DNA from 4 places in the Hymenobacter sp. DG01 genome. Region 2 is predicted to be linked to each of the others. Evidence: riboswitches for the same ligand, from Rfam matches in the RefSeq annotation. Region 2 holds a riboswitch; each other region holds the start of a gene.

The links. Region 2 has a riboswitch for S-adenosylmethionine ahead of metH (methionine synthase). Riboswitches for the same ligand answer to the same signal wherever they lie in the genome.
Positions count from the first base shown of each region.
Region 1: it holds a riboswitch for S-adenosylmethionine, as region 2 does, so the genes downstream of both, FGZ14_RS07510 (phosphoadenylyl-sulfate reductase) here and metH (methionine synthase) in region 2, are expected to answer to the same signal.
Region 3: it holds a riboswitch for S-adenosylmethionine, as region 2 does, so the genes downstream of both, FGZ14_RS00910 (TonB-dependent receptor) here and metH (methionine synthase) in region 2, are expected to answer to the same signal.
Region 4: it holds a riboswitch for S-adenosylmethionine, as region 2 does, so the genes downstream of both, FGZ14_RS07560 (amino acid permease) here and metH (methionine synthase) in region 2, are expected to answer to the same signal.

Region 1 is NZ_CP040936.1:1,748,386-1,755,724, reverse strand. Features, by position in the region: gene cobA (uroporphyrinogen-III C-methyltransferase) at 1-724, opposite strand, end outside; gene FGZ14_RS07520 (sulfate adenylyltransferase subunit 1) at 839-2,125, opposite strand; gene cysD (sulfate adenylyltransferase subunit CysD) at 2,244-3,185, opposite strand; gene FGZ14_RS07510 (phosphoadenylyl-sulfate reductase) at 3,237-4,013, opposite strand; SAM riboswitch class I at 4,326-4,417, opposite strand; gene FGZ14_RS07505 (hypothetical protein) at 4,511-4,810, opposite strand; gene FGZ14_RS07500 (oligosaccharide flippase family protein) at 4,858-6,336, opposite strand; gene FGZ14_RS07495 (hypothetical protein) at 6,461-7,339, opposite strand, start outside.
Region 2 is NZ_CP040936.1:3,864,997-3,872,335, forward strand. Features, by position in the region: gene metH (methionine synthase) at 1-1,939, opposite strand, end outside; SAM riboswitch class I at 2,011-2,124, opposite strand; gene FGZ14_RS16395 (alkene reductase) at 2,350-3,483, shown strand; gene FGZ14_RS16400 (pitrilysin family protein) at 3,773-5,215, shown strand; gene FGZ14_RS16405 (pitrilysin family protein) at 5,227-6,702, shown strand; gene FGZ14_RS16410 (catalase) at 6,830-7,339, opposite strand, start outside.
Region 3 is NZ_CP040936.1:231,003-238,341, reverse strand. Features, by position in the region: gene FGZ14_RS00920 (M14 family zinc carboxypeptidase) at 1-224, opposite strand, end outside; gene FGZ14_RS00915 (RagB/SusD family nutrient uptake outer membrane protein) at 482-1,837, opposite strand; gene FGZ14_RS00910 (TonB-dependent receptor) at 2,054-5,080, opposite strand; SAM riboswitch class I at 5,560-5,651, opposite strand; gene FGZ14_RS00905 (hypothetical protein) at 5,919-6,362, opposite strand; gene FGZ14_RS00900 (PepSY domain-containing protein) at 6,359-7,339, opposite strand, start outside.
Region 4 is NZ_CP040936.1:1,765,844-1,773,182, reverse strand. Features, by position in the region: gene FGZ14_RS07585 (DegT/DnrJ/EryC1/StrS aminotransferase family protein) at 1-976, shown strand, start outside; gene FGZ14_RS07580 (M48 family metalloprotease) at 1,055-1,864, shown strand; gene FGZ14_RS07575 (Gfo/Idh/MocA family protein) at 2,017-3,021, shown strand; gene FGZ14_RS07570 (EcsC family protein) at 3,250-4,005, shown strand; gene FGZ14_RS07565 (hypothetical protein) at 4,099-4,530, opposite strand; SAM riboswitch class I at 4,910-5,002, shown strand; gene FGZ14_RS07560 (amino acid permease) at 5,360-6,817, shown strand; gene FGZ14_RS07555 (CPBP family intramembrane glutamic endopeptidase) at 7,182-7,339, shown strand, end outside.

The DNA of each region.
Region 1 (7,339 bases), 2.1 Mb from region 2:
TAGCCAGGCGAACTACCTCGCCAATAATGATGATGGCCGGCGTCCCGATACCGGCCGCGGCGGCGCGGGCGGGCAGCTCGGCTACCGTACCGGTTACCACCCGCGCCTGGGGTAGGGTGCCGTTCTGCACGATGGCTGCCGGGGTGTCAGTCTGCCCGCAACGGCTGAACACAGCCACGATATTTTCCAGCTCGCCCAGGCCCATGAGTATCACAGTAGTAGCGCGCGACTGAGCGGCCTCGGCCACACTGCCCGACAACTCGCCGGTAGCCGTAGTGGCCGTAATCACTCGAAATCCTTCGCTCAGGCCGCGGTGCGTAACCGGAATACCCGCGCTGCCCGCCGCCGCTACCGCGCTGCTAATGCCCGGCACGTAGTCGGTGGCTAGGCCGTGGGCTTCGGCGAAGAGCATTTCCTCTCGGCCCCGCCCGAACACAAATGGGTCGCCACCTTTCAGGCGCACCACGTGGCCGTAGCGGTGGGCGTACTCCACAATCAGGGCGTTGATTTCGTCCTGCGAGTGGCTGCGCATACCGCGGCGCTTGCCCACGGGCACGCTTACAGCCGCAGGGCGTGCGTGCTGGAGCAGGGCGTGGTTGGTCAGGGCATCGTAGAGAATCACGTCGGCTTCGGCCAGCACCCGAGCCCCTTTGAGCGTGAGCAGCTCCGGGTCGCCGGGCCCGGCCCCGAGTACCGTCAGGCGTGGTAGTTTGGTTGTGGACATGGGGGTAGGGAGAAGTGAGGTGAGAGCTGGGAAAACTGCCGGTCATGTCGAGCTAGTCTAGACATGACGTTCTATTTGATGAGCAGGTACCCGTGTGCCCCCAGACTCAGATTTCTAAATAGAATAGGCCACCGGCGGACCGACGGGCAGGGTGAAGTACTCGGAGTCGGCGGCTTCCACGAGGCCGGCCGCCACGGTGTCGCCGGTCAGCTCATCGACGAGGATAAAGGAACCGGAGGCGCGGTTTTCCAGGTAGGTGTCCACGGCCAGGGGGAGGGCCGTTTTCAGGCGCACCCGCACGATGTCGTTGAGCTGGGCCGAATCGGCGGCGGCGCGGGCGAAGGTGTGCACGTTCACCTTATAGAGGATGGCCGGAATGGCCGCTTTCACCAGCGCGGAATGATGCTGCACCAGCAGCTTACGGCCGGGCCACAGGGGCTGCTCGCTCATCCAGCAAAGGGTAGCTTCCAGCTCGCGGGTGAGGGTAGGGGCCTCGGCCAGCGGCACAATGGAGTCGCCGCGGCTCACGTCCACGTCGTCGCGCAGGCGCAACACCACGGCCTGGGGCGCGGAGGCCGCATCAACTTCCTGCTGGTTTACTTCAATGGCTTCGATTTCCGACTGCAGGCCGGAGGGTAGCACCGTTACCCGGTCGCCGCGGCGGTACTGGCCGCTCTGGATCTGGCCGGCGTAGCCACGGTAATCGGGCAGCTCGGCGGTTTGGGGCCGGATGACGTACTGGACCTGGAAGCGACCCGGCGCGGCCGTTTCCGAAGCGCCGGGCACGCTTTCCAGGTGCTCCAGCAGGCTCGGGCCAGTGTACCAGGGTAGGAGCACCGACTTCTTCACCACGTTGTCGCCGTTGAGGGCGCTGAGCGGAATAGCCGTGGCTGCGGGCAGGTTGAAGTGGTTGGTCAGCTCGGCGTAGTCGGTGGCAATCTTGGCGAACACGGCTTCGTCGTAGCCTACCAGATCCATCTTGTTCACGGCCAGCACAAAGTGCCGGATGCCCAGCAGGGCGGCAATGAGCGTATGGCGGCGGGTTTGCTCAATCACGCCCTGGCGCGCATCTACCAACACAATGGCCAGGTCGGCGTTGCTGGCGCCGGTTACCATGTTACGGGTGTACTGCACGTGGCCCGGCGCATCGGTAATGATGAACTTGCGGCGGGGGGTAGTGAAATACTTGTAGGCGACATCAATGGTGATGCCCTGCTCGCGCTCAGCCCGCAAGCCATCCGTCAGCAAAGCCAAATCCACGGTGCCATTAGAGGCCTGCCGCTTTTCCAGGGCCGCCAGCACGTCCAGCGACACCGATTCGGAGTCGTAGAGTAGCCGCCCAATCAGGGTGCTTTTGCCGTCATCGACGCTGCCGCAGGTGATAAATCGAAGTAAGTCCATGTTGGTGATGAGGTGAAAGGTGATGAGGTGAAATGTGTTGTGGGATGATGGAGTAGAGGGAGGAAGCCATTGCAGGACCATTCTTTTCACCTCATTACTTCATCACCTCATCACCCCACTAGAAATACCCGTTGCGTTTGCGGTCTTCCATGCCGGCTTCCGAGATGTTGTCGTCGAGGCGGGTAGCGCCCCGCTCGCTTACTTTGGCCAGCAGCAGGTCCTGGATGATGTCTTCCACGGTGGCGGCGTCGCTTTCCACGGCGGCCGTGCATGTAGAGTCGCCGACGGTGCGGAAGCGCACCTGCCGGGTCACGATTTCATCGTCCTTATCCAGGCGCAAGTGCTCCGAAAGGCCTAGTAGCTGGCCGGTAGGTAGCACCACGCAACGGCGCTCATGACCGAAGTAGATGTCGGGCAGGGCAATGTTCTCGCGCTGGATATAGCGCCACACGTCCAGCTCCGTCCAGTTGGAAATGGGGAACACGCGCACGTTTTCGCCCTTCTGGATGCGGCCGTTGTAGATGTTCCAGAGCTCGGGGCGCTGGCGCTTAGGGTCCCACTGCCCAAACTCGTCGCGGACGGAGAAAATGCGCTCCTTAGCCCGGGCCTTTTCCTCGTCGCGGCGAGCCCCGCCGATGCAGGCATCGAACTCAAACTCCTCAATGACCTCCAGCAGCGTATAGGTTTGCAGGGGATTGCGGCTGGGAAACTTGCCGCCCGGCTCGCGCAGGCGCTGCCGCTTGATGGTATCTTCCACTTGGCGCACGATCAGCTTTTCGCCCAGGTTTTCAGCTAGCTGGTCGCGGTAGGCCAGTACCTCGGAGAAGTTGTGGCCGGTATCGACGTGCACCAGGGGAAACGGGAAGCGGCCGGGCCGGAAGGCCTTTTCCGCGAGGCGGGTCAGCACGATGGAGTCTTTGCCGCCCGAGAAGAGTAGGGCTGGGCGCTCAAACTGGCCGGCCACTTCCCGCAGGATGTGGATGGCTTCGGCTTCCAGCCGGTCGAGATAATCGAAAGAAGGGGTACTCATGTGTAGAACACGATTTAGCGCAGAAGTCAGCTAAACTGGCGGAGCTGCTGTAGAGACGAATGAGAGGTAAAAGGCCCGTGGCTAGCCTGCCGGAACGGGCTCCACCACCGGGTCGGGGCCGTTGTGATGGGCGGTGGCGTGCAGGCCGCACTCCTTGGCCGAAAGGTCTTCCCACCACCAGCGGCCGGCCCGGAAGTCCTCGCCCGGCCGAATGGCGCGGGTGCAGGGGGCACACCCGATGCTCACGAAGCCCTGCTGATGCAGGGTGTTCACCGGCACTCCGTTTTCCTGGGTGAAGGCCACGGCCTGGTCCCAGGTCCAGTCGAACAGCGGATGGATTTTAACCAGGTTATGAGCCGCGTCCCACTCCACGGGGTCCATGGTTTGGCGGTTCTGCGACTGCTCGGCGCGGATGCCCGTAACCCAGGCGGCTTTGCCGGCCAGGGCGCGGTTCAGGGGCTTCACTTTGCGGATATGGCAGCACTCCTTGCGGTTCTCCACACTCTCGTAGAAGGAGTTAGGGCCTTTGGCTAGCATCAGCTGCTCTACGCTTTCCCGCTGGGGGTAGTACACCGCAATGGGCTGCTCGTACTTCAGCAGGGTCTTGTTCCAGGTGGCGTAGGTTTCCTGGAAATTCCGGCCCGTATCGAGGGTGAAAACCTGAATGGGAAGCTGGTGGCTGAAGATTAAATGGCTGATAATCTGGTCTTCCAGGCCGAAAGAGGTCGAAAAAACGGCCTGTTCGGGGAAGCGTTCAGCCACGAGGCGCAGCCGCTCCAGGGCCGTAGCCTGGATCAGCCGGGGGCGCAGGTCGTCGAGCAAGGCGCGGACGGCCGGCGCAGCAGTTGCTGCTGACATAACAAGAAGGGGAGGGAAGCCGGCCCACAGGCGCAAACTTCAGCTGACAGGATGGCCCTACCCCGCGGTGGCAGCCAAACAAGGAGGCGCAGCCAGCAGCGGCAAGGGCGAAAAGCCGGGTGTGCGGGCAGAGTCAGCTACACAAAAAACTGTGTCAGCAGAGCTGCCAGGCGCACAAACCAGGAAAAAAAGAAGGGTGCGTTACGCCTGACAACAACACGCCATGCCCATCATAGCACAACACCCATGCTGTAGAGCAATGGTGGTGGCGGATGTGGCGGCGGAGTTAGACAAGCGGTTCACGGTACGTTGTTTTTATATGGTCAGGACTTGGCACCGTTTCGGATGGTCCGCTGGTTGCCGGCGCTTCGTCGAGCCTGTCTCTCCACGCCTCTGTATAAAAACAATCCTTTCAGGTAAAGAATTGATGGGGCAAAAGTAGCGGCCAGAATTTTATACTTCCAAATTTTATTTTTCTGGTCAACTAAAAATCCTGATTATTCGCCGTGGCTGACGCTCGTAATTACGCCATCGGCCCCAATGCTTAGGTAGATATTATCGGAGGCTGCAGGCGAGGCCTTGTACACGTACGCTGAATCAGCAGAAACGCCCAGCATTCTGCGCGACGGAGCGCCGCCCATTATTCTCATTGCCTGCTGTTTAGACATGCCCACCCGGACCAGATAGGAATTGTGCTGGTTTCTTTTCCCGGGTATATGCTCCCTGAAAATCACAACCAGTAAAAGGAAGAAAGCAATGGCTAAAATTGACCCCAGAAAATGCTTCACCGCGTTCATAGAAGATAGTATATCAGTCTGTAGAATAATAATATATAAAACAACGGCTAGTGTTTCCGTTGTTTAAGTTTGCTGAGAAAAGCAGTTGCTTCGGGGGCCGAGTTCGTCACCAGAATCAGTCCGCCGTACACCAGCGTCAGCACGGTGGAGCGCAGGAGCATGGTAAGCAGGGGCGAGCTAAGGGAGGGCATCAGCCAGCCTGCTACCCCCGCCACGGCCGCAATACCTAGTATCAGCGGGATGCGCCAGGTAAAGGGCTGCATGCGGTAGCTGTGCCACACAAACCAGGTGCGGGCCACGTTAATGCTGACTTGCGCGATGCAGGCCGCTACCGCCGCCCCCACCATGCCCAGGCGCGGAATCAACAAACCGTTGAGCAGAATAGTGAGCAGCGCCAGTGACACGTTGAAAATCAGGTCGAACCGGTAGCGTGGAGACGTTACTACCATCAGGCCATTAACGCCCGTGATGCCATCGAAGAGCTTGCTGGCCAGTAGGAGCAGCACCACCACCGTACCCTCGGCGTAGCGGGCGTTGCGCATCAGGGAGTAGATAAAGTCCAGATTCAAGGCGATGCCCAGGAACAACAGGCAGCCGATGAGGGTGTTGAGGCGGGTAGCGCGGCGGTAGAAGTCGGCCATGCGCGGGAGGTCCTGCTGCTTCCAGTAGTCGGCCAGGAGCGGAAAGGCTATTTTGTTGAGGGAGCGGGCCGGAATAGCCAAGGCCGTACTGATGTTGCCGGCCACCACGTAAATGCCGGCCGCCGCCACGCTCACCTGGGCGCCCACCATCAGGGTGTCGATGAACATAATGATGCTGCCCGACAGGCTGCCAAGCAGGGTAAAGGCGCCCATGCCCAGCATTTCGCGCAGGGGGCGCACCGTGAGCACCTGCTGCGTAGGTCGCCAGTGCAGCTCCCCGATGGCCGCCGTGTAAGCCGTCAGCAGCAAAGCAATGACGCTGTTTACGCTCACAAACCACAGCACGTAGCCTGAGAAAGACAGGTAGCCAAAGCCAAACAGGAAAGCCCCCGTCACAATCAGAACTCGCAGCAGAATATCCTGCACGAAGGACGAGAAAGCCGTGTGGTACAGCGCCTTGAGGTAGGCATCCTGCACCGAGTAAAGCATGGTAAACAAGGCCAGCACGGCACCCCAGGCGTAGTACGGCGCCAGTAGGGGCGCATCCCGCCCATACCAGGGCAGCAGCAGTGGCTCGCCCAGAAAATACAGGGCCGTGACCACTGCAAACCCCAGCAGCGGCACACCCAGCAGCAGCGGCAGAAACCCTCGGTGCCCCGACTCTGGATGGCGGAAGTAAGGGAAAAAACGGATGCCCACGCTGGCAAAGCCAAAGGCCGCAACCTGGGCGTAGAGCGTGGCTACCGACGACAGGGTGGCCGTAACCCCCAGCTGCTCGGGCTGCAGAAAGTTGGGTAGCACCAGAGCCGTACTCACGAAGCCCAGCGCCAGCCCGATGTAGGAAATAATGGTGTTGCGCAGCCCCTGCCGCTGAACGATACCCAAACGGTGAAGTGATAAATGAGTGAATGAATGAATGTTCCAGCTGTCGTTCTAAGCGAAGCGAGAGGTCTAGGTTCTCCACGCGGCGGAGTAACCCAGATTCCGACCGAAGCGAGGAATGACATTGCTAGCCCATTCGCTCACAAATTTCCCGGCCGTTGACGAAGGCCACGTTGCGGCCGCGAAGGTACTCCATGATTTCGGCGAACTGGCGGGGGCCGTTGGTTTCGTTGGCCGGGTCGAAGTTCTCGTTGTGCCAGAGCACCGTGCACACGCCCCCGAACCGCTCTATTTTCTGAAACATCGGCATCAAAGCCGGCAGGATTTCCTTGGTAGCCAGTTGGAGGTAGCGCGGGTGATGGAGGGTAGCGTCCATCACGTTGAGCGGGATTTCCAGGAATGTAGATGTCTGAATAGAGTTTTTCGGTCCTAGGGTAAAGAAAGCTGGTGCTTCTGATGGTAGCGTATAAAGCCTCATTTGCGGAGGATCAACAATAAAAGGATCAGCATTAAAATTGAAAGTATAGAACGGTAGGCAGTAGGAATTTCGGAAGCCAAAGTGCTCCGCAAACCCTAGCGTAGAGTCATGAGTGAAACCATCCATACTCAGCAAAGTGGACGTGATGCGCGGCTCCCAACTCAGGTAGTGAAACCGGATGCCGCTACATGGTACCGGAATTTTAAGCCAATCCACCTTCAACTTTCCGCCATGTGCTGCAGTACCCAGACTCGCGTGCAGGCCTACCTCTGCATCCTGAATAGCTGCGGCTATTTTTGTCCACACCTTGCGCAGTTTATAATCCGCATTCGGCGTGCCGTTGGCAGCTTTCCGGTGCTCAGGCAGAAAGAAGAACGTGCTCTTTGCGCCGTAACTGGCTACGGTTTCCTGCACCTGCCGGAGGTTGTCCCAGGCGTCAGGGGTAGTGAAATGCCGCCACAGCTGCTGCCCGAAGCTCAGGAGCCGGCCTTGGCGCAGGGCAGCTTTGGCCGGGGCTTTCCAGGCGCT
Region 2 (7,339 bases):
CTTCGGTTTTGTCCTTCTGCTTTACTGTGTCGGCGAATTCCACGAGGCGCTCGGTGGCATCGGGGCGGCGGTTCAGGAGCACATCTTCTACCAGCTCTAGCAGGTCCTTGGGTACTTCGTCGTACACGGCTAGCTGGCTGGGGTTCACGATGCCCATATCCAGGCCGGCCCGGATGGCGTGGTAAAGGAAGGCCGAGTGCATGGCTTCGCGCACCACGTCGTTGCCGCGGAATGAGAAGCTGATGTTGCTGACGCCGCCGCTGGTGAGGGCGCCGGGCAGGTTTTGCTTGATCCAGCGGACGGCCTCAATGAAGTCGAGGGCGTAGGTGCGGTGCTCCTCCATGCCGGTGCCCACCGTCAGGATGTTGGGGTCGAAGATGATGTCCTCGGCCGGAAAGCCCACTTCGTTCACCAGAATGTCGTAGCTGCGCCGGCAGATTTCGATGCGCTTCTCGTAGTTGTCGGCCTGGCCGTTCTCATCGAAGGCCATTACCACCACGGCGGCGCCGTACTGGCGCACGGTGCGGGCGCGCTCCTTAAAGGTTTCCTCGCCCTCTTTCAAGGAAATGGAGTTGACAATGCTCTTGCCTTGTACGCATTTCAGGCCGGCTTCCAGCACGCTCCACTTCGAGGAGTCAATCATAATCGGCACCCGCGAAATGTCGGGCTCCGAGGCAATCAGGTTCAGGAACGTGGTCATGGCCTGCTCCGAGTCGAGCATGCCTTCGTCCATGTTCACGTCGATGACCTGGGCGCCGCCTTCTACCTGGTCGCGGGCTACTTGCAGGGCGGCTTCGTAGTTGCCGGTTCGGATGAGGCGGGCAAAGGCGCGGGAACCGGTTACGTTGCACCGCTCGCCCACGTTCACGAAGAGGCTGTCGGGGTAGATACCGAAGGGCTCTAGGCCACTCAGGCGGGTAGCTTTCGGCAGCTCGGGCAGCTTACGCGGCTCATACTTGTCGGCCAAGCGGGCCAGCTCACCGATGTGCTGAGGCGTGGTGCCACAACAACCACCCACCACCGTCACGAGACCTTCCTTGAGGTAGTTTTCTACCACGCCCGCAAATTCCTGGGCCGACTCATCGTAACCGCCAAACGCATTCGGCAAACCGGCATTCGGGTAAGCCGAGATGTGCACGTCGGCAATACGGCTCAGCTCCTTGATGTACACCTGCAACTGATCGGCGCCGAGGGCACAGTTCAGGCCCACGCTCAGCAGGGGCAGGTGGCGAATCGAGTTCCAGAACGCCTCTACCGTCTGCCCCGAGAGGGTGCGGCCGGAAGCGTCGGTAATGGTGCCGGAAATCATGACGGGCACCACGCGGCCGCCTTCATCGAAGAACTTCTGAACGGCATACAGTGCTGCTTTGGCGTTCAGTGTGTCGAAGATGGTTTCGATGAGTAGCGCGTCGGAACCGCCGTCAATGAGGCCGCGCACCTGCTCGTGGTAGGCAGTGGCTAGCTCGTCAAACGTCACGGCCCGGAAGCCGGGGCGGTTCACGTCGGGGGAGAGGCTAGCGGTACGGTTGGTGGGCCCAATGGCGCCGGCCACGAAGCGGGGCTTATCGGGGTTCTGGGCCGTAAACTCGTCGGCTACTTCCTTGGCAATGCGCGCCGACTCGTAGTTGAGCTCATACACGATGTCCTCCAGGGCGTAGTCTGCCTGGGCAATGGTGGTGCCGCTGAAGGTGTTGGTTTCCACCATGTCAGCCCCAGCCGCGAAGTAATCGGCGTGGATGCCTTTGATGATATCGGGGCGGGTGATGCTGAGCAGGTCGTTGTTGCCGCGCAGAGGCTTGGGGTGGTCGGCGAAGCGCGTGCCGCGGAAGTCAGCCTCTTCCAGCTTGTGGCGCTGAATCATGGTGCCCATGGCGCCATCCAGAATCAGGACACGTTTGGCAAGGATATCGTGCAGCGGGGAGTCAGTGACGGTCGGCATATCGGCTCTTCAAGTAATTCGGCAGCGAAAAAGTGCCTATCCAGAGAGAGCCGTGCGGGAAGCGCGTCCTGTTCTTATCTTCTTCCAGACCGCCTAAGCAGCTCGGAAAGGGAATTAGCACCTTGTTTTATTTCAGGTTGCTAAGACGTCATCGGGCCCAATCCCTCGGTCTTTCTGGATAAGTAACTCTGCGAAGATACAACCGGAATCTTCGAAATTCAATTCGGGAAGCCGGGAGCGGGGCTGGCTCACCGATTTTGGGCCGAAGAGCCTCTCGGCAGCGCAAAGGCAGCGCGCCTCCACCAGCCTAGCAGGAAAATAAATGTAACCGCGGCGGAAACATATATGTAGGTACCCGAGTTGCTACGCGCTGGATCCGCAGGTAGCGGGTTCTCTATATAGACTTCATCATGAGCCAAACCACCAATCTGTTTACGCCCGTGCAAGTGGGTGCCCTCACGCTGGCCAACCGCTTCGCCATGGCTCCCATGACACGCAGCCGCGCTACCAACGAGGCTACCGCCCCCACCGACTCCGTGGTGAAATACTACGTGCAGCGCGCCTCAGCCGGCCTCATCATCTCCGAAGGCTCTCAGGTATCGCCCCAGGGCGTGGGCTATATCAATACGCCCGGTATCTACTCGGAGGAGCAGGTAGCCGGCTGGAAAAAAGTGACGGATGCCGTGCACGCTGCCGGGGGCCGCATTTTCATTCAGCTCTGGCACGTAGGGCGCGTATCGCACCCCTTCTTCCACAACGGGGAGCTACCCGTAGGGCCCTCGGCCATCAAGCCCGAAGGCGCCAAAGCCTTTACCGGTCAGGGCTTTGAAGATGTGCCAACGCCGCGCGCTCTGGAGTTGAGCGAAATCCCGGGGGTAGTAGATCAGTTCCGCCAGGCCGCCCGCAATGCCAAGCTCGCCGGTTTCGATGGGGCTGAAATTCACGGTGCCAACGGCTACCTGCTTGATCAGTTTATTCAGGACGGCTCCAACCAGCGCGCCGATGAGTACGGCGGCAGCCTGGAAAACCGCAGCCGCTTCGTGCTGGAAGTGGTAAAGGCTGTGGTGGATGAGCTGGGCGCCGACCGTGTAGGCATCCGCCTCTCGCCCCAGGGTAGCGCCAGCATCAAGGACTCTGATCCGGTGAAAACCTTCAGCTACGTAACCGAGCAGCTCAACCAGTTCAACCTGGCCTACCTGCACGTCATTGAGGCCCTGCCCGGCCACCCCATGGCCCAGCCTCAGGCTCCGGCCGTAGCGGCCCACCTGCGCAAAATCTTCAACGGCACCTTCATCCTGAACGGCGGCTACACCCAGGAAACCGCCGATAAGGCCCTGGCCAACAACGAAGCCGACGTTATTGCCTTCGGGGTGCCTTTCATTGCCAACCCCGATCTGGTGGAGCGCTTCCGCATCGGGGCCGCCCTTAATACCCCCGACCCCAGCACGTTCTACGTGCCCGGCGACAAAGGCTATATCGACTACCCCTCTCTGCAGGAGCAAGGTGTAGATACGAAAGAGCCCGTGGATTACCAGAACAACTAAGCCGACCCCGCCTGGCTTACAGAAACCCGCTTCGGCCCCGGCCGAAGCGGGTTTCTTTGTAATGGGCCTCACCCTGGCTTTGCTACCCAGGGAGAAAGGTGCCAGACGATAAAGCTGTTGGCGGCTACCAGCGCGGGCGAGCATTTATTGACCGAAACCGGGCGTAAGTGCTCAGGTTAGACCGGTTCGTTGATAATTTGCTTTTCTTATATAGAGTAGGATTAATTCTTTGCAGCAGAATGTGTAGGTTGAGGGCCATTTCGGACCCATGCTTTCCTATCTTCTGACTATGAAGCCACTACCTCCGGTAAGTCGCGCGCTGGGCTTGAGCGCGGCCCTGCTGCTGGCCCTGAGCGCCTGCAGCCCCAAAACCGCATCGGTTACCACCACCAGCCCTACCCCCCCACCCACCGCCGAAGCCGCCCCGGCCCAGCCGGCCGTGGCCTCGTTTCAGATTCCGGTGGAGTACTACACTCTGCCCAACGGCCTGAAGGTGGTACTTTCGCCCGACCACACGGCGCCCACAGCTACCGTAGCAGCCTATTACAACATCGGCTTCCGCAACGAGCCCCGCAACCGCACCGGGTTTGCCCACCTGTTTGAGCACCTTATGTTTCAGGGCTCCCAGAACCTGGGCAAGATGGAGTTCATTCAACTGATTCAGAAAAACGGCGGTATCCTGAACGGCTCTACCCGCTTCGACTTCACCAACTATTTCGAGGTAGTGCCCTCGCACAAGCTGGAAACTATGCTCTGGGCCGAAGCCGACCGGATGCGCGGCCTCGCCATCAACCAGGCCAACCTCACCAATCAGCAGGGGGTAGTGAAAAACGAGGTGCGCGTGAACGTGCTCAACCAGCCCTACGGCGGCTTTCCGTGGCTGGACATGCCCCAGTACGCCAACAAAAACTGGAACAACGCCCACAACTTCTACGGCGACCTGAAGGACCTTGACGCCGCTACCCTGGAGGATGCGCAGGCTTTCTTCAAGACCTACTACGCCCCCAACAATGCCGCCCTGGCAGTAGTCGGCGACTTCGAGCCGGCGCAGGCCAAAGCGTGGGTCGAGAAATACTTCGGCAACATTCCGGCCGCTACCCAGCCGCCCAAGCCAGACCTTACGGAGCCCCGTCAGGAAAAGGAGCAGCGCTTCACCAAGGACGACAAGCTGGCGACCAAGCCAGCCCTGGCCTTCGCCTACCACATGCCCGACCGTAATACGCCCGAGTACTACGCCCTCATCCTGCTCGACCAGATTCTGCTGCAGGGCAAAGACTCGCGCCTCTACCAGGCCATGGTGCAGAAGCGCGGCCTCACCGATGACGTGAGCGGGGGCATCAACTACCTCGGCAATGCCTTCAACTACGCCGGCCCCATGCTCTGGATGGGCAACCTGACCTACGACCAAACCGTGAAATCAGACTCCGTGGTGAGCGTGCTGGATCAGGAAATCAACCGCTTAGCCAAAGGAGGCATCGATCAAGCTACCCTGGATCTGGCCGTGGTAAAGCTGCGCTCCAACCTCTACGACCAGCTTTCCGGCTCCGACAACTTCGGCCGCGCCGACATGCTGGCGTCCTTTGCGTTGTTCGATAACGACCCCTCGCGCATCAATAAGCTGGAAGGCGAGTTCCGCAAAATCACGCCCGATGTGATGCAGCGCACCATTCAGGAGTACCTGCGGCCTACTAATCGCACTATTCTCATTGTAAACCCGCTGGCAAAAAGCTAACCCGATACCGTATGAAAACTTCCTACCTCGGGTTGCTCAGCGCAGCCCTCTTCCTGACTGCTTCAGCAGTCCAGGCCCAAACCAAGCCTACCCCCAAGCCAGCCAGCAAAGCTACTACAACGGCTAAACCGGCCGCTGCTCCGGCTGCTCCTGCTACCCCCAAGGAAACCCCGCCCCCCGGCGGCACGCCCCGCGACTTCGCCCTACCCGCCAAAGAAGAGTTCGAGCTGCCGAATGGCCTCTCGGCTAAGCTGGTGCCCTACGGCCAGGTGCCCAAAGTGACGATGATGGTGGCCATTCAGGCGGGCAACGTACACGAGGCTCCCGACCAGGTAGGCATTGCCGACTTGCTGGGTAAGCTAATGAATGAGGGCACTGCTACCCTTAACGCTACCCAACTGGCCGATAAGGTGGCCCGTATGGGTGGCTCTCTCAACATCTCGGTAGGCCAAGACCAGACCATGCTGTGGGCTTCCTGCCTCTCGGAGTATGCGCCGGAGCTGGCTACCCTGCTGGCCGATGTGGTGCAGCACCCGGCTTTGCCTGCCAGCGAGCTACCCCGCATCAAAACCGATTTTAAGCGGCAAATGAACTTGGCCCGGGCCCAGCCCAGCATGCAGGCCCGCCAGAAGTTCGTGGCCTCGCTGTACGGCAACCACCCCTACGGCCGGCCCCTACCCACCGACGCGGCCATTGATGCCCTGACCCTGGAGCAGGTGAAAGCCTTCTACCAGAATCAGTACGGCGCCCAGCGCACCAGCGTGTACGTGGCCGGTAAGTTCGATAAGGATGCCCTGCGCCAGGCCATTACCAAAAGCTGGAGCGAGTGGGCCAAGGGTCCGGTCCCCCGCATTGAAATTGCTAAAGCCCAGATTCGGCCTGATATCCTGACCCTGGACCGGCCCAGCGCCCCCCAATCAACCCTCATGATTGGCATGCCCGTAGTGGACCCCTCGCACCTCGACTACGTGCGCCTGCGCGTGATGAACTCCCTGCTGGGTGGCTCCTTCGGCTCACGCATCACGCGCAACATCCGGGAAGATAAGGGCTACACGTACTCGCCCTACAGCAACATCGAAACGCACTACCGCGCCGGCAACTGGACTCAGAACGCCGATGTGACCACCCAGGAAACGGGTAACTCGCTCAAGGAAATCATGTATGAGATTGAGCGCCTACAGAAAACCCCACCCACGGCCGAAGAGCTGAAAGGCATCCAGAACTACGAGTCGGGTTTGTTTGTGCTGCGCAACTCCACTCCCGGCGGCATCATCAGCCAGCTCAACAACCTGGACCTGCACGACCTCCCCGATTCCTACCTCACCGAGCAGGTCAGGAACATCAACGCCGTTACGCCCCAGCAAGTCTCGGAAACCGCCCGCAAGTACGTCCGCCCCGAAGCCATGACCATCGTAGTAGTCGGCGACAAAAAAATTATCGACCCCCAGATCAAGAAGTTTAAGGATAGCCGGAAGAAGGCGTTGTAAACTAAGGCTAATTCCTCTCCTCATCTGAAGAGGGGAACTAGTCCTAACCAGAAGCTCTAAATGAAAACAGCCGCCCCGGAAGCCGGGGCGGCTGTTTGTTGCAATAGGTGTGCGAGGTCGGGTGTATTTATACAGCTGCGGCAGCAGGCTGGGGGTGTTGGGTTGGCATTTCCACGTCCACGCCCAAGCCTTTGGCAATGGCCATACCTAGGCGGATATCGGCGCGGAACCAGTGGCAAAGCTGACGCTGGATAATGAGGTCTTTTTTCGAGCCTTCAACGCCGCTCATGGAGCCCACGATGTTCTCGATGAGGTTGCGCTGAGCCTGGGCATCCAGCAGGCGGAACAGGTTGCCGGGCTGGGTATAGTGGTCGTCGTCCCCGGGGCCTACATTGCGGTCAAAACGGTCCGCGAACAGGCCATCCAGCTCCTGGTCGGGCTCACCTACGGTCTTGTCTTCCACCGGGCCATCGAAGGAGTTGGGGAAGTAGTTCGGGCCGGGGCCGCCGTTGTCGCCGAGGGCCATCTGGCCGTCGCGCTGGTAGTTGCTGAAGCCGTAGGGGCAGGCATTTACGGGCAGGTGCTCGTAGTTGGCTCCCAAGCGGTAGCGCTGGGCATCGGGGTAGCTCAGGATGCG
Region 3 (7,339 bases), 1.1 Mb from region 2:
TTATCCGACACCCGGTCCAGCTCCCGCAGGTAAGCCACTATCTGGTCGGTGCGGGTGTAGTGCGTGCCGATGGGGTAGCCCAGGAACTGCTCCGGCGTGGGCACGGCCGGGTCGAATGACGTAGCCGTGGCCGCGGGAAAGAAGTAGGTATTCTGGGCAGCAGCTGGTAAGTGTAGGGCAAAGCCCACGGTCAGCAGGGCAGCGGAAGCGTAAGGTTTCAACATGGAAAGGGAAGTCGAAAGCGGTTGGTAGCAAAATAGCGCGGCTCTTCTGGTCGAGCTTGCGCAAGGTTTTTCGCTTGATATAAGATTGTCATGCTGAGCGAAGTCGAAGCATCTCTACCGCTTCGTTGCTACCCTCTTGGTTAGCCAGAGGTAGAGATGCTTCGACTTCGCTCAGCATGGCAGTTAGTGTGGCAACGTTAGCACGCGAGATGTCTCGACAAGCTCGACATGACGGTCTGGGTTGGTCAGCAGTACTCTTAATACCCCGGATTTTGCTCTAGGTCGGGGTCGGCTACTAAGTCGTTGAAGGGGAGGGGGAACAGCCAGCGGCGCTGATCCGTGACTCCGAGCACGGCACCGGCGCGGCCAGTGCGCACCAGGTCAAACCACCGGTCGGCTTCGAAGGCAAACTCCACCCGCCGCTCGTTTTCAATGGCTAGTAGCAGGGCGTCGGCGGTAGCGGCAGTGCTGGCCGGTACTCCGGCGCGGGCGCGCACGGCGTTCAGGTCGGCTAGGGCATCCGTCAGCTTGCCTTGCTTGGCCCGCGCTTCGGCCCGAATGAGGTATTGCTCGGCCAGGCGCAGCACGTAGCTAGGGTCGTCGCGCTGGGCGGAGCGGCTGTAGAGGTTGCCGTAGGTGACATTGCTACCGGCAATGACGGTAGTAGCCAGCAGGGCCGAGCGGTTGCCGCCCACGGTGGGGTCGTTGAGCAGGGCAATGGCGGCGGGCACGGGCTGGAAGTTGAACTGCCCGCCCAGGGCGCTCGGAAACCAGTTGTTCCACATTGTGTTAGCGTCGGAGTTGCTGAAGGTCAACTCAAACACTGATTCCCTGCTCAGAAAGGGCGCGGTAGAAATAGCGCGGTAGGGCGTCACGAGGCCGTAGTTGCCGCTGCTTATCACCTGGGTAGCGTAGGTTTCGGCTTCCGTCCACTGCTGGCGGTAGAGGTGCAGGCGGGCGCGCAGGGCGCGGGCGGCGGCCTTCACGGCGCGGTTGCGGGTAGCGGCCTCGGGCAGCAGGGCTTCGGCCTGGGTTAGGTCGGCTAGCACCTGGTCGTAGGTTTGGGCAAGGGTGCTGCGGCGGATGCCCCGGCCGTTTTCCTTGGTGCGGGTGGGCGTGAGCACCAGCGGCACCCCGCCCCAGCCCCGGCCCAAATCGAAGTACACCAGGGCCCGCAGGAAGTAGGCCTCGCCCAGCAGCTGGTTTTTCTCAGTCGCCGTCAGTAGCGGGTCACTGAGGCCGGGCAGGGCAGCCAGCACGTTGTTGGCCCCGTTCACGGCCTGGTACATCTGAGTCCAGGCCTCGGTAATGAGCACGTTATCGGCGCTGAGCTGGTTCTGGTCGATCTGCAGAAACTGGTTCAGCGTGCCGTTGAAGCGCACATTCTCGCCGGGCAGAAAGCCCAGCACCGGCCAGTTCAACTGGTAGTAGGCCTGCACCCGGTCGTAGACGCCAATGGTGGCGGAGCGGGCACTGCTGGCATCGGTTATGGCCTGGTCGTCGGGGAGCTGTTGCACCGGCGTGGGGTCCAGCAAATCGTTGCAGGCCGAGAAGCTCAGGGTAGCAGCACCCAGCACGGCGGCAAACAGCAAGTGGTATAGCGAAGATTTCATCGAGGTCAGATTCTGAAAAACAGGGGGTAATGTCATGCTGAGCGCATTTGAGCCTAAAGTCGCCGGGGCAAGCCTGGCTACCACTTCGTTCTGGCGGGGCGCCTCACCCCCCGGCCCCCTCTCCGGAAAAGGAGAGGGGGAGCCGGGCGATTGGGTATGCTTGCCTCAGGTGGCCTTGCGTTCGGTGCCGCCTTTGCACGACGGGCGGCGGGTTGGTTACAGGCCCACCGTCAGGCCTACCTGGAAGGTGCGGGGCTGGGGCACCGTGGCCCAGTCAATGTTTTTGGTGTTGGCTACCCCGCTCTGGGAGTTCACCTCGGGGTCGATACCGGAGTAAGGCGTGATGGTGAGCAGGTTGGCGGCCTGCACGTAGAGGCGCAAAGAGTTGAGGTGGGCTTTAGCGGCTACCTCCTTCGGCACAGTGTAGCCCAGCGAGAGGGTGCGCAGGCGCAGGAAAGAGCCGTCCTCCAGGTACCGGTCGCTCAGGTTCTGCACTACCCCCCCATAATTGTTGGAGGCCGGGTTGGTGGTCAGGCGCGGAATGTCGGTTTGGTCGCCGGGCCTTTGCCAGCGGTCCAGCTGCTCGCGCAGGTAGCCAATGTTGCTCTGCGTGCCCCCATGCACCAGGAAAAAGCGGTTCATGTTCATGATTTTCGCCCCCTGCTCGAAATTGAGGGTAAAGCCAAAATCCAGCCCCTTGTAGGTCACCGAGTTGATCACACCCCCGAAGTAATCGGGCCAGGCGTTGCCCACCAGCTTGCGGTCGGCCACCGATAGTTGCCCGTCGCCGTTCACGTCCTGGTACTGGGCGTCGCCGGTTTCGGGGTTCACGCCGGTTTGGTGGTAAAGCCAGAACGAGTAGAGCGGGGCGCCTTCTTCGAGACGGAAAATGTCGCGGGAGCCCGAGGTGATGGGGGCCGCCAGCTTCTCGATGCGGTTCACGTTGCGGGCCACGTTGAAGGTAGTGCTCCACTGCACGGCCGAAGCGGATGGCAACCAGTTGGCCGTTAGCTGCACCTCGAAGCCCTTGTTGCTCACGGCCCCATAGTTTTCCACCACCGAGGCAAAACCCGTTTTGCGGGGCACCGGCACGTTCAGCAGCAGGCCCGAGGTGTACTTGTCGTAGTAGTTCAGCTCCAGCAGCAAACGGCTTTGCAGCACGGCCGCATCCAGGCCCACGTTCCACTGCCGGGTGCTTTCCCAGCTCAGGTTGGGGTTGGCCAGCTGCAGGGGGGTAGTGCCGGGCAAATCGAGATAGTTGGCCCCACCCTGCACCAGGCCCCGGGCGGCGAAGTCGCTGATGCCGGCTTGGTTGCCGGTTTTGCCCACACTGCCGCGCAGCTTCAACTCCTGAAACACGTTCAGGTTCTTAATGAATTCTTCCTCACTCAGGCGCCAGCCCAGGCCCACGGCCGGGAAGTAGCCCCAGCGGTTGTCGGCCCCGAAGCGGGAGGAAGCGTCGGCCCGCAAGCTCACGTCGGCGGTATAGCGCTGCTTGAAGCTGTAGGTAGCCTTGCCAAAAAACGACAGCAGCCCTGCCTGGGAGCGGGACGAAGAGCCCGTTTGAGTAGCTGCCGAGGCGATGCTGGTCAGGTCGTTGCTCGGGAATTGCTGGCCCGAAAGGCTGGTGCGCTGAAAGGTATTTTTCTGGATAGTATTACCCACCAAGGCCTGCAGGGAGTGGTTTTCCCCGAAATCCACCGAGTAGTTTAGGGTCTGCTCGTTGAGCAAGGTAATGTCGCGCGACAGGAAGGAGGTAGCCGTGCCCCGGGGCTGCCCGGCCAGGATGAGCGTGTTGTTGAAGTTGTTCTCATACATGTCGTTGAAGTCGATGCTCCAACTGCTGCGCAAGGTCAGGTGCTTGCCAAACTGGTACTGCCCGTACACGTTCGAGATGACGCGCGAGCCCACCGCGTCGTTGTTCAGGTTGCCAATCAGGGCCTGGTGGTTGTCGAAGGAGCCGTACTTGGCGTAGGTACCGTCGGGGTTGTAGATGGGCAGATTGGTGCGCGGAAACAGGGCCGAGTTGATGACCCCCACCGGGTTGTTGTCGTTGCTGCTCACGTTGCGGTGGGTGCGCGTGAGGGCCGTGCTCGTGCCGATGCGCAGCCTATCCGTCACGGAGTTATCCAGGTTTACGCGGAGGCTAAACCGGTCGAAGTTGGTGGGCCGGGCAATGCTTTCTTGCCGGAAATACCCGCCCCCCACGTAGAACTGCGTTTTGGCTGAGCCCCCAGCCGCCGACAGCTCATAGCTCTGGGTTTGGGCTGTGCGGAACACATCAGAGAGCCGGTCGTAGGTTTGCTGCTCCTCGGGCAGGCCGCGCCCCCCGGAGGCCACCGAGCGGTAGGGCAGTTGAGTGGGGTTGCCGCCGTCGTTCAGGAACCGCTCGTTTTCCAGCTGGGCCAGCTCCTGGCCGCTCACCAGCTCATACTGCTTGGGTGCCTTCGACCAGCCGTGGTAGGTATTGAAGGTGATACGGGTTTTGTCGCCGGCCTTGCCACGTTTGGTGGTGATGAGTACTACCCCGTTGGCCCCCCTCGAACCGTAAATGGCTGTGGCGTTGGCGTCCTTCAGGATTTCGATGCTCTCAATGTCCTGGGGGTTGATGTCGGCCAGCGGGTTGCTGGATACCTGGTTGCCCAGACCGGTGGCAATCAGGTTGGTGTTGTTGATGAATACCCCATCCACCACGTACAGCGGGTCATTGCTGGCATTCACGGAGTTACTACCCCGGATGCGGATGAACACCCCGCCCCCCGGCACCCCCGAGTTGGCCGATACCTGCACGCCGGGCGCTTTGCCCTGCAGCAGTTGGTCGGGGCTGGCCGCCGGAATATCCTTGAGCGCGTCGCCCTTCACCGAGCTAATGGCGCTGGTCAGGGTTTTGCGGTTTTGCTCGCTGTAGCCCGTTACCACCACTTCCGAGAGCTGCTTCACATCAGCTTTCAGGGCTACGTTGATGGGGCCGCCGGTAGCTGCCACGGCCTGGCTTTCGTAGCCCACGGCGCTGATGGTCAGGATAGTGCTGCCGGGCGGCAGGGTCAGAGAGAACGAGCCATCGGGCCCGGTGGAGGCACCCACGGTGGTGCCTTTCACCACTACCGTCACGCCCGGCAAGGGGCTGCGGTCCGTGGCATCCACAATGGTACCAGTTACGGTGGAGGCGGCCGTCTGGGCGAAGCTCGCTGGGGCCAGGCCTGCCACCACTGCTGGCACCGCCAGAAGGGTAGAGGATTTCATATGCAGGAAAGAGTTGGAAGGTGAGCACACCACTTCCCGGCCAGCCCCGGCACGGGGGCCGCGTTGGCAAAGCTGGAAGTGGACGCAAAGGGGTGAAAACCCAGGAGCGGAAGCCTTCTGCCCAAATCCGGCTCGTGCACAGCCGGAAGCTATTCGGTCGGCGGGAGCCAACGGAACTAGCGGTTTACAGGAAGAGAAAGCGCCGCGGGGCGGCTACTCGGCAGCCGAAGTAACCGGCCGACAAGGAAAGCCCTCAGGCCTGACAGGCCCGGGTAATGCGTAGGAAAGTTGCGCGCTACCGCACTACCCTACCGGAGCAAGCAAAAAGCAAGTAAGGGAATCTCCCTCCGCCTTAGCAGCCCATGCCCAGCATCCGCATACAGACGAGGCCACGCATCAGGCCACAACAGGCAGGCTGAGGCGCAACGTGACGATGGGTACTGCTGGGGATGCTGGTGAAGGACTTCACGGCGTTGTTGTTTTTATATGGTCAGGACTTGGCACCGTTCCGGATGTTCCGGGGGTTGTCGGCGGTTCATCGAGCCTGTCTCTCCGCGCCTCTGTATAAAAACAATCCTTTGTGAGAGAAAGAATTGGTGCTGTAAATGTACAAGCGGAATTTTCAGAAATGCAAATCCTTCGTTCGAATTAATCTTTGGCCAGTACAAACCAAAGGTTTTGCTGGCCCTTACTCGTATTCATTCTTCGGCTTTCAGCAGTTAAGCCAATACTATATCGTTACTATCTACGTAGCCTGTACAATGCGTATGCCCGGGCCACTGTTGATTAAACCAGTGACACGGGCATGCGTGCTACATAAACTATTATAGTCAGATACTTACCTCACAGCTTTGGCCGAATCCAGGGCAGCGGTCATCTGGCGTTCTAAATCCGTTAGCTCCTGCGCTTCGGCAGCCCAAAAATCCTCGTATTGGTGGGCGGTCAGCTGCACAGTGTCGGGTTCTTTGTACTGGTGCATCCAGGTCATCATGGCGGCATCGGCGCGGCGCAAGCCCCTGATGATGCGGTGCAGGCGCTCGGCTTTGGCTTGGCCCGAGGTGGTAGTAGAATCCAGGCCAACGAGCTGGGCGGCGAGGCGCTGGCGTTCCGATATGAGTCCATCCATGCGGGCCATCAGCTCGTCGTGGTGGCGCATAACGGCCGCACGGGTAGCGGGTGTTTTGCTTTCCAGCGGCTGATTTTCTTGGGGCTGGCAGGCCACTGCGAGCAGGGAAAGAGCTGCGTAACGCAGCCGTAAACTCAAGTTCATTGGGACGCTCATTTCATCTTGATAAATAGCCACAAGCCCAGCACCGACACGGCCAATACGCCGGCGGCAGCCAGCATCGTGATGATGTCACGGATGTTTTTGCCCAGCTCCCCGGCGGCGTGGTACTTGTGCAGGAAGGCGAAGCTCAGGCCTTCGTAGCGGGCTACATTCTCGACGCGGGCGGCGAGGCGGCCGGTAGCGGGTTCCACGTACAAGGTGGTTTTCTGCGGGGTATTGTAGGCCACTTTCATAACGGGCAGGCGCTTGTTGATGAAGCCGTACTCGCCTTCGAAATGATCCACCAGGGTAGGTTTGCCGCTCATGGCAGGGGTAGCACCACCCCCGGCTTGTTGCAGGAAGGTGTTAGCCAGAAACGCCGCGTAGTGAGTGGCGCCGTCGGGCAGCAGCTGGCCGGTAGCGGCATTGTAGTAGACTACGGGGGTAGCGCGCACCGCTTCCACTGGCTGGCCGGTGCTGGCGCCGGCCGCCGGGCCGGTGGGCTTTTCTGCCGGAAGCAGGAATACCTGGTAGTACACCTGTCCGTTCAACTCCGCCAAGGTTACCTGTTGCACCGATTCCCAGGCCAGAGGCAACTCCGTGAGGTCCACGGCCAAGGCGGGGGTAAGCACGGCGGGCGCGTGCTGGTAACGCAGCCTGTCGTCGGGGTGAAGCTTGAGGTAGACGTGGAAGGCCCCGCTGCCCGCGAAGGTGAACGTAACCAAGGCCACGGCCAACCCTACCTGCCGGTGGTACTTGCGCAGCCAGCCTACCCGGTCCTGGGCATTGCGGGGCTTGCGGAATTTATTCCACATGAACCCGTAAATCACCAGCCCACTCACGGCCGAGGCGATGATGATACCCAGCAGCACCAGCATGGTCAGTACCTGGAACGTATTGTTGCCTATCAACTCCAGCCACGACCAGTTGTGGAACAAGTCGAACACCCGAATGAAGGCGCTGCGGCTGGCGTTGTTGAACGTAGCCAGCCG
Region 4 (7,339 bases), 2.1 Mb from region 2:
GCCCTGCGCTAACGGCACCGATGCCCTCCAGCTGGCCCTGATGAGCCTGCAGCTGCCCGCGGGCGCCGAGGTGATTGTGCCGGCCTTCACGTACGTAGCCACCCTGGAGGCCGCCGCCGTGCTGGGGCTGCGTCCGGTTCCGGCCGATGTGCTGCCTGGTACGTTTAACCTCGACCCCGCCGCCGTGGCAGCGGCACTTTCTCCGCGCACCGGGGCCATCGTGGCCGTGCACCTGTTCGGGCAGTGTGCCGATCTGGAGGCCCTACGGACCCTTGCCGACCAGCAGGGGGTAGCCCTGATTGAAGACAACGCCCAGGCCATTGGGGCGCGGTTTACTACCCGCCAGGGCGCAACATGGTGGGCGGGCACGGTGGGGGAGGTGGGTACCACCTCGTTTTTTCCCAGCAAAAACCTCGGTGGCTTTGGCGACGGGGGCGCCCTGCTGACCCAGGATGCCCGGCGCGCCGCTACCCTCCGCCAACTGGCCAACCACGGCCAAACCCGCAAGTATCACCACGAGCACATCGGTCTTAACTCCCGCCTCGATACCCTGCAGGCAGCCCTGCTCCGGGTGAAGCTCCGCTACCTGCCCGAGTGGACTGCCGCCCGTCAGCGCGTAGCAGCCCAGTACGATGCTGCCCTGGCCGCCGTGCCCGGCGTGCAGGTGCCGGCCCGGGACCCGCGCAGCACGCATGTGTTTCATCAGTACACGGTTACGGTGGTCGATGAGCCCGGCCGCCGCGACGCCCTGCAGCAGTACCTGGCCGCTCGTGGGGTACCCAGCACCGTGTACTACCCTCTGCCCGTACACGCCCAGCCGGCCTATGCCTACCTGGGCTACCAGCCCGGCCGGTTTCCGGTGGCTGAGCGCCTGTGCCGTACGGTATTATCTCTGCCCATTCATCCTACCCTGGCCCCCGAGCAGGTGGCCTACGTGGCAGCCGTGGTGCGGGAGTGGGCCCAAGGTGCGGGCTAAGGCCGGGTTGGCCTGATGCTGGCACTGTTTTTTCTTTTCTGCGTAGTAGTTCTTCTATTCCGTTTCCCCTCTTTTACCATGCGTCGTACCTTCCTGACCATTCTCCTTCCGCTGGCCGCAGTGGCCGGCCTGACCACAGCGGCCGTGAACAAGCCGGCCCAGGGCCTGAACCTGTTCTCCATCAACCAGGATATTGCCCTGGGAGCTCAGGTAGCCAAACAAACCGACTCGCTCTACCGCGCCAAGGGCCAGCTGCTGGAACGCTCCCGCAACCCCCGGGCTTATCAGCTGCTCGATGGGGTAGTAAAACGCGTGCTCGACAATGGCAATATCAAGTACCGCACCCAGTTTCCGTGGGATGTGCAGATCATTAAAGACGACCAGACCCAGAACGCCTTTGCTACCCCCGGCGGCCACATTTACGTGTTTTCGGGGCTGATCAAGTTTCTGGATAATGAAAACCAGCTGGCCGGGGTGCTGGGCCACGAAATTGCCCACGCCGACCGCCGCCACAGCACCCAGCAGCTGCAGCAGCAATATGGTACCAGTCTGTTGCTGGGCCTGCTGCTAGGCAACCGCTCCTCCAACCAGCTGGTGCAGATTGCAGCCGGCCTGGGGCAGCTCAAGTTCAGCCGCGGCTTTGAAACCGAAGCCGATAAGTATTCTACTATTTACCTGAACGGCACCCGCTACTACTCCTGCGACGGGGCCGCCGGCTTCTTCATCAAAGCCGAAAAGCAGGGTGCGGCGGGCACCCCCGAGTTTCTGAGCACCCACCCCAACCCCGGCTCCCGCATCCAGAACATTCAGCGCAGCGCCCAGCAGTTGGGCTGCACGGGTAAGAGCGTCAGCAACAACAATTTCAATGAGCTGAAGCGGTTGCTGTAAGCTGCCCAGGCGGTCCTGCTCCGAAGGAAACAAAGCCCAAAGAAACCAGAAATGGTACTTCGGGCTTTGTTTTGCCCGAAATAAACGCCGTTTTTTCGCAGCTTGCGGCCGTGTTATCCCAAGTAGTATCTGAGTCTGGCGGCGCTGGGGCCGTGCGGTTTGTAATTTGTGGCGTGGGCCACATCGGGCGGCGGCATGCGGCACTGGTGGCCCGGCACGCTCGCGCGCAGCTAGTAGCCCTGGTTGATACGTGCGCGGCGCTGGCTCCCGAGTTGGCCTTGGAGTTTCCGGGCGTGCCCTTCTATTCTTCCCTTGAAGCCTATTTCGCCGCTGAGCTTCAGGCCGATGTGCTGACTATAGCTACACCAAATGACCAGCATGCGCCCCAGGCTATAGCTGGCCTGCGCCACGGCCTTCATGTGGTTATTGAGAAGCCCATTGCCCTGCGCACGGCCGATGCGGAGGCCATTGTGCGTATGGCTGCGCAAACCGGCCGCCTGGCGTTTGGGGTGATGCAGAACCGGTATTCGCCCCCGGCCACCTGGCTAAAGCAAGTGTATGAGGAAGGCCGTCTGGGTCCGGTGTACCTGGTGCAGCTGAACTGCTTCTGGAACCGCGACGCCCGTTACTACCGCCCCGGCGGCTGGCGTGGCACCCAGGCCCAGGATGGCGGTACCCTCTTCACCCAGTTCAGCCACTTCGTGGACCTGCTTTACTGGGTATTCGGCGACGTAACCAATATTTCGGCCCGTTTCCGCAACTTCAACCACCAGGGCCTCACCGATTTTGAGGATAGCGGGCTGGTAACCTTTGACCTTGTGCGCGGAGGTAGCGGTACGCTGCAGTACAGCACCGCCGTGTGGGACCGGAACCTGGAAAGCTCCCTGACGGTAGTGGCCGAGCACGGCAGTCTGCGCATTGGGGGGCAGTACCTGGATAAGGTAGAGTACTGCCATCTGCGCGACTACCAGCTACCCCCACTGCCGCCCACCAACCCCGCCAACAGCTACGGCGCCTACCAGGGCAGTGCCGCCAACCACGTGCAGGTTATCGAAAACGTAATAGATACCCTGCGCAACGGCGCCCACGCCACTACCAATGCCCTGGAAGGACTGAAAGTGGTTGAGATAATCGAGCGAGTATATAGCCTGCGGTAGGCGCTGCTTCCGATGGCCTCTTCCGGAGCCCTGTAGCCTCCAGTGTAGGAAATAGTGGTGCCGGGCACATGCACCGGCTGACATTCCGCTTTCAGATACAGAAAATCCTGGGTGAGTTCCGGGGTTAGGCCGGCGGCAGGGGGTAGGGCCGGGCTTTCAGAAACGCCCGCTGAACCTCACCGTACGCCCCCGGATCTTCGTACTATTGCCCGGCCCTTGCCCCAACCCATGGAAGCACAACCCCTCGCTGAGCTGCGCTCCTGGCAGCACCGGATGCAGCAGAAACCTACCCTGTTAGGGCGGGTAACCCGGCGGCTGCAAGCCCGTCTGAACGCCCTGCTACCCGAAAAAGTACACACGGCCATAACCGCCGCCATCAAGCAAATGGTGCGCGGTGTGCTGTTTGGCTCCCGGCATCTTACCCGGCGCCCCCAGGTTGGCGTAAGCCTTTCGGAGCGTGAGGTGGCCGTGAAAAGCACGCTGCGCTACTACCGCAACACGGCAGCCGCCGAAGGCGCGGTGACCGGAGCCGGTGGCTTTCTGCTGGGCCTCGCCGATTTTCCGCTGCTACTGGGCCTGAAGCTCAAATTTCTGTTTGATGTAGCCGCTCTCTACGGGCACGATGTGCAGGATTACACCGAGCGCCTGTTTCTGCTTCACATCTTTCAGCTGGCCTTCAGTAGCCAGCACACCCGCAACGAAATATACCAGCGGGTGGCTACCTGGGACACCTACCGCCATACCCTGCCCCCCGACGTGCAGGAGTTTGACTGGCGCACGTTTCAGCAGGAGTACCGCGACTACATTGACCTGGCCAAAATGGCCCAGTTGGTGCCCGTTATCGGGGCGGCAGTAGGGGCCGTAGCCAATTACCGTCTGCTGGAGCAGCTCGGCGAGACGGCCATGAACTGCTATCGGCTGCGGTGGCTCAGGGCCGAGCAGCAAGCCAGTGCCCTGGCCTCAGGAGTGGAGCCGGGAGAGTAGTGACGGGGCTTAGCGCGACCTAGGCGGACAGCAAAACGCCCCGATACAGCACGGTACCGGGGCGTTTGGGCGTGGGGTAGTCAGGAAACCAGATTAGCTCTTTGCCTGGCGCTGGCCCTGGTGGGCTTTGCGCTTGGCCTGCTTTTCGGCCTGCAGCTGAGCGTATTTCGTGTACTGCTCGGCGCTCAGGATTTGCTTAAGCTGGGCTTCGTAGCGGTCCTTGCTCGCTTTCATGGCCTGATGACGCTGCTTTTTATCGGCGGCGGTAGCAACCTGGGTGCGTTTGGCCTGCAGCTCCTGGAAGCGGGCCAGGTTCAGCTGGCGCACCTGCTCGGTCTGAGCGGCCGAGAGGCTTAGCTTCTTGGCCAGACTTTGGGCGGCGTGGTCGGCGCGCTGCTCGGGCGTTTTGGCGGGCTTGTTGCCCTTCTGATGCTGCCCGTACGCGGCTTTTGCAGGCGTAGTCTGGGCCGAAACGGCGGCTGCTGAAAGAGAGAAGGCGGCGAGAAGAACGAGAATCTTTTTCATGGCTATGTTGGAAGAGTTAAATTCAGGAAAGGAAGCGCTTAGTGGTAGCAGCCAGGCTGCGAGCTTCTGTATGGGTAATACCCAACTCAAATGCCAACTTTGGCTAAACCACCGGCTGAAGGGCCTCTGAAAATAATTAAATTTTCAGGTTAAACTTCGGGGCCTCAAACTAATCGGGGGTAGTAAAAGCTTGGCTACATGTTAGTTGCGAGAGTGGCTATGGCTTGTGAGTGTCCGGAAGCCGGACAAGGAGGGCGGGGCCGGCCGCGTAGGCACTGCCCGGAAAACCAGAGGAAACAGGCCGGCAGCTGAGCAGTTTGCAGCGGTGGATTTCCGGCCCTACCTTTGCCCCATCAATTCTTTCTAGCCCAAAGGATTGTTTTTATACAGAGGCGCTGAGAGACAGGCTCTAAGAAGCGTCGGCAACCATCCGCAACTGCTGGAACGGTGCCAATTCCTGACCATATAAAAACAACAAGCCGTGGACTTTTGCCCCTGCCGTAGTACCCCGTTCGTAGTTTTTGCTGCCAGCTTCCGTGTGGCCTCCTGGCGGGTGCCGGCGGATTCTTGGGGTGGCTGTTGTTGCGGCCGCGTATAGGTAGTGCGCCTGGGTAGGCACTCTGGCTGCTGCGGGCTTTGCTCTCGTTTTCTCTTTGCGGCGCGCACCCCATCTGGGAGTGAGCAGCTTGCTACTTTTTCCTCTTCTCCGAAGTAGCAGTTTGTTGTGCTACCCCCGCTCAGGGGCGGAAAGCACGCTGCCCCCAGGCGGGGGTAGTACAATGGCCGGGTTTTTTTCTTACCAGCCACCCCAGCGGTGGCACCTGTTTTTATGCTTAAAAAATCATTGGAACTGCTGCGGCAGGAAGCCGCGGCCACTGGGGCTGGCACCCTGAAACGAACCCTGAATGGCTTCAACCTGATTGCCATCGGCATTGGGGTGATTATCGGGGCGGGCCTGTTTTCGCTTACGGGTCTGGCCGCCGCCAACAATGCCGGCCCGGCCGTTACGCTCTCGTTTGTGGTGGCAGCCGTGGGCTGCGCCTTCTCGGCTCTGTGCTACGCCGAGTTTGCCGCCATGGTGCCCGTGGCCGGCTCGGCCTACACCTACGCCTACGCCACCATGGGGGAGCTGTTCGCCTGGATTATCGGCTGGGACCTGATTCTGGAGTATTCGGTGGGTGCGGCGGCCGTGTCCATCAGCTGGTCGCAGTACCTGGTGAAGTTTCTGAGCAAGTACAACCTGCACATTCCGCCCCAATTGGTTATGTCGCCGTTTGAAACGGCCACCCTGGCCGATGGCAGCGTGGTGCGCGGGCTGGTCAACATCCCGGCCATGCTCATTGTGCTGGGCATCACGCTCATTGTGGTACGCGGCACCAAAAGCTCAGCCTGGTTTAATGCCCTGGTCGTGAGCCTGAAGGTGTCGGTGGTGCTGGTGTTTATTGCCCTGGGCTGGCAGTACATCGACCCCGCCAACTACCAACCCTACATCCCAACCAATACGGGCGTGTTCGGGGAGTTTGGCTGGAGCGGTATTTTGCGCGGGGCGGGGGTAGTATTCTTCGTGTTCATTGGCTTTGATATTGTGGCTACTATGGCCCAGGAAACCAAGAACCCCCAGCGCAACATGCCCATCGGTATCATCGGCTCCCTGCTGGTGTGCACGGTGCTGTTCGTGCTGTTCGGCCACGTACTCACGGGCCTGGCCAACTACACCGAGTTCAAGAACAGTGCTGCCCCGGTGGCCATTGCCATCGAGAAAACGCCCTACGCCTGGCTGTCTTCGGCCGTAATTCTGGCTATCATCATCGGCTACACCTCCGTGATTCTGGTGGATTTGCTGGGTCAGACCCGCGTGTTCTTTGCCATGGCCAAGGACGGGCTGCTCCCACCCGTATTTGCCCGCGTGCACGAGCGGTTCGGGACGCCCCTGCAGTCGGGGCTGCTGCTGGGCCTGTTTATTGCCCTCTTCGCCGGGTTCGTTCCCATTGCAGTGGTAGGCGAAATGACGAGCATCGGCACCCTGCTGGCCTTCGTTATGGTGTGCCTGGGTGTGCTCATCATGCGCAAGAAAGAGCCTAACGCCCCGCGTGGCTTCCGCACGCCCCTGGTGCCGCTGGTGCCCATCCTGGGCATCCTGACCTGCCTGGTGATGATGGTGTCCTTGCCCTGGGAAACCTGGCTGCGCCTGGCCGTGTGGCTGGCTATCGGGCTGGCTATTTACTTCGGCTACGGCCGCAAGCATAGCAAGCTGGGGCAGGAGCAAGCCCGGCAGCCGGTAGCGTAACCTTTCTGGGTTTTGCTGGCGCTACCCCCGGTCCCTGCTTTAAGGGGCCGGGGGTATTTTCATAAATAAACCCTTTAGATTTACCTCCTGATATCTGTTACTTATTTATCCGTATTGCATGGAAACGCGTGCAAAATCAGGAATTGAGCCCGCCTCCGAAGTGGCGGAAGCTGCTTATCCTACCCTAAAAGAAAGCTGGGGCGCCCTGGGGTGGTTTCTGCTAATAATGGTACTCGCTGTAGTATCAGTCTTTCTTGTTTTCAACAAATTCCTTCATCATACATCAATTGTTGTCAGTGCCTTGGCAACTGCTTTGGGTGAATTAGTTACCATAGGATTTCTGCTCTGGCGCTACCGTCGGCGCTTGCCGCGACTACGACTGCTGGGCCGCGTTCCGGGGAGCGTGTATGCGCTGCTGCCGGCTATCGTGCTGGCGCAGGTGGTGCTCCGCTCCACGGTAAATTATTTGCACCTGCCCAACTGGGCGGCGGAAGCCTTCCTGCGTCTGGAGGGGCAGCCTGT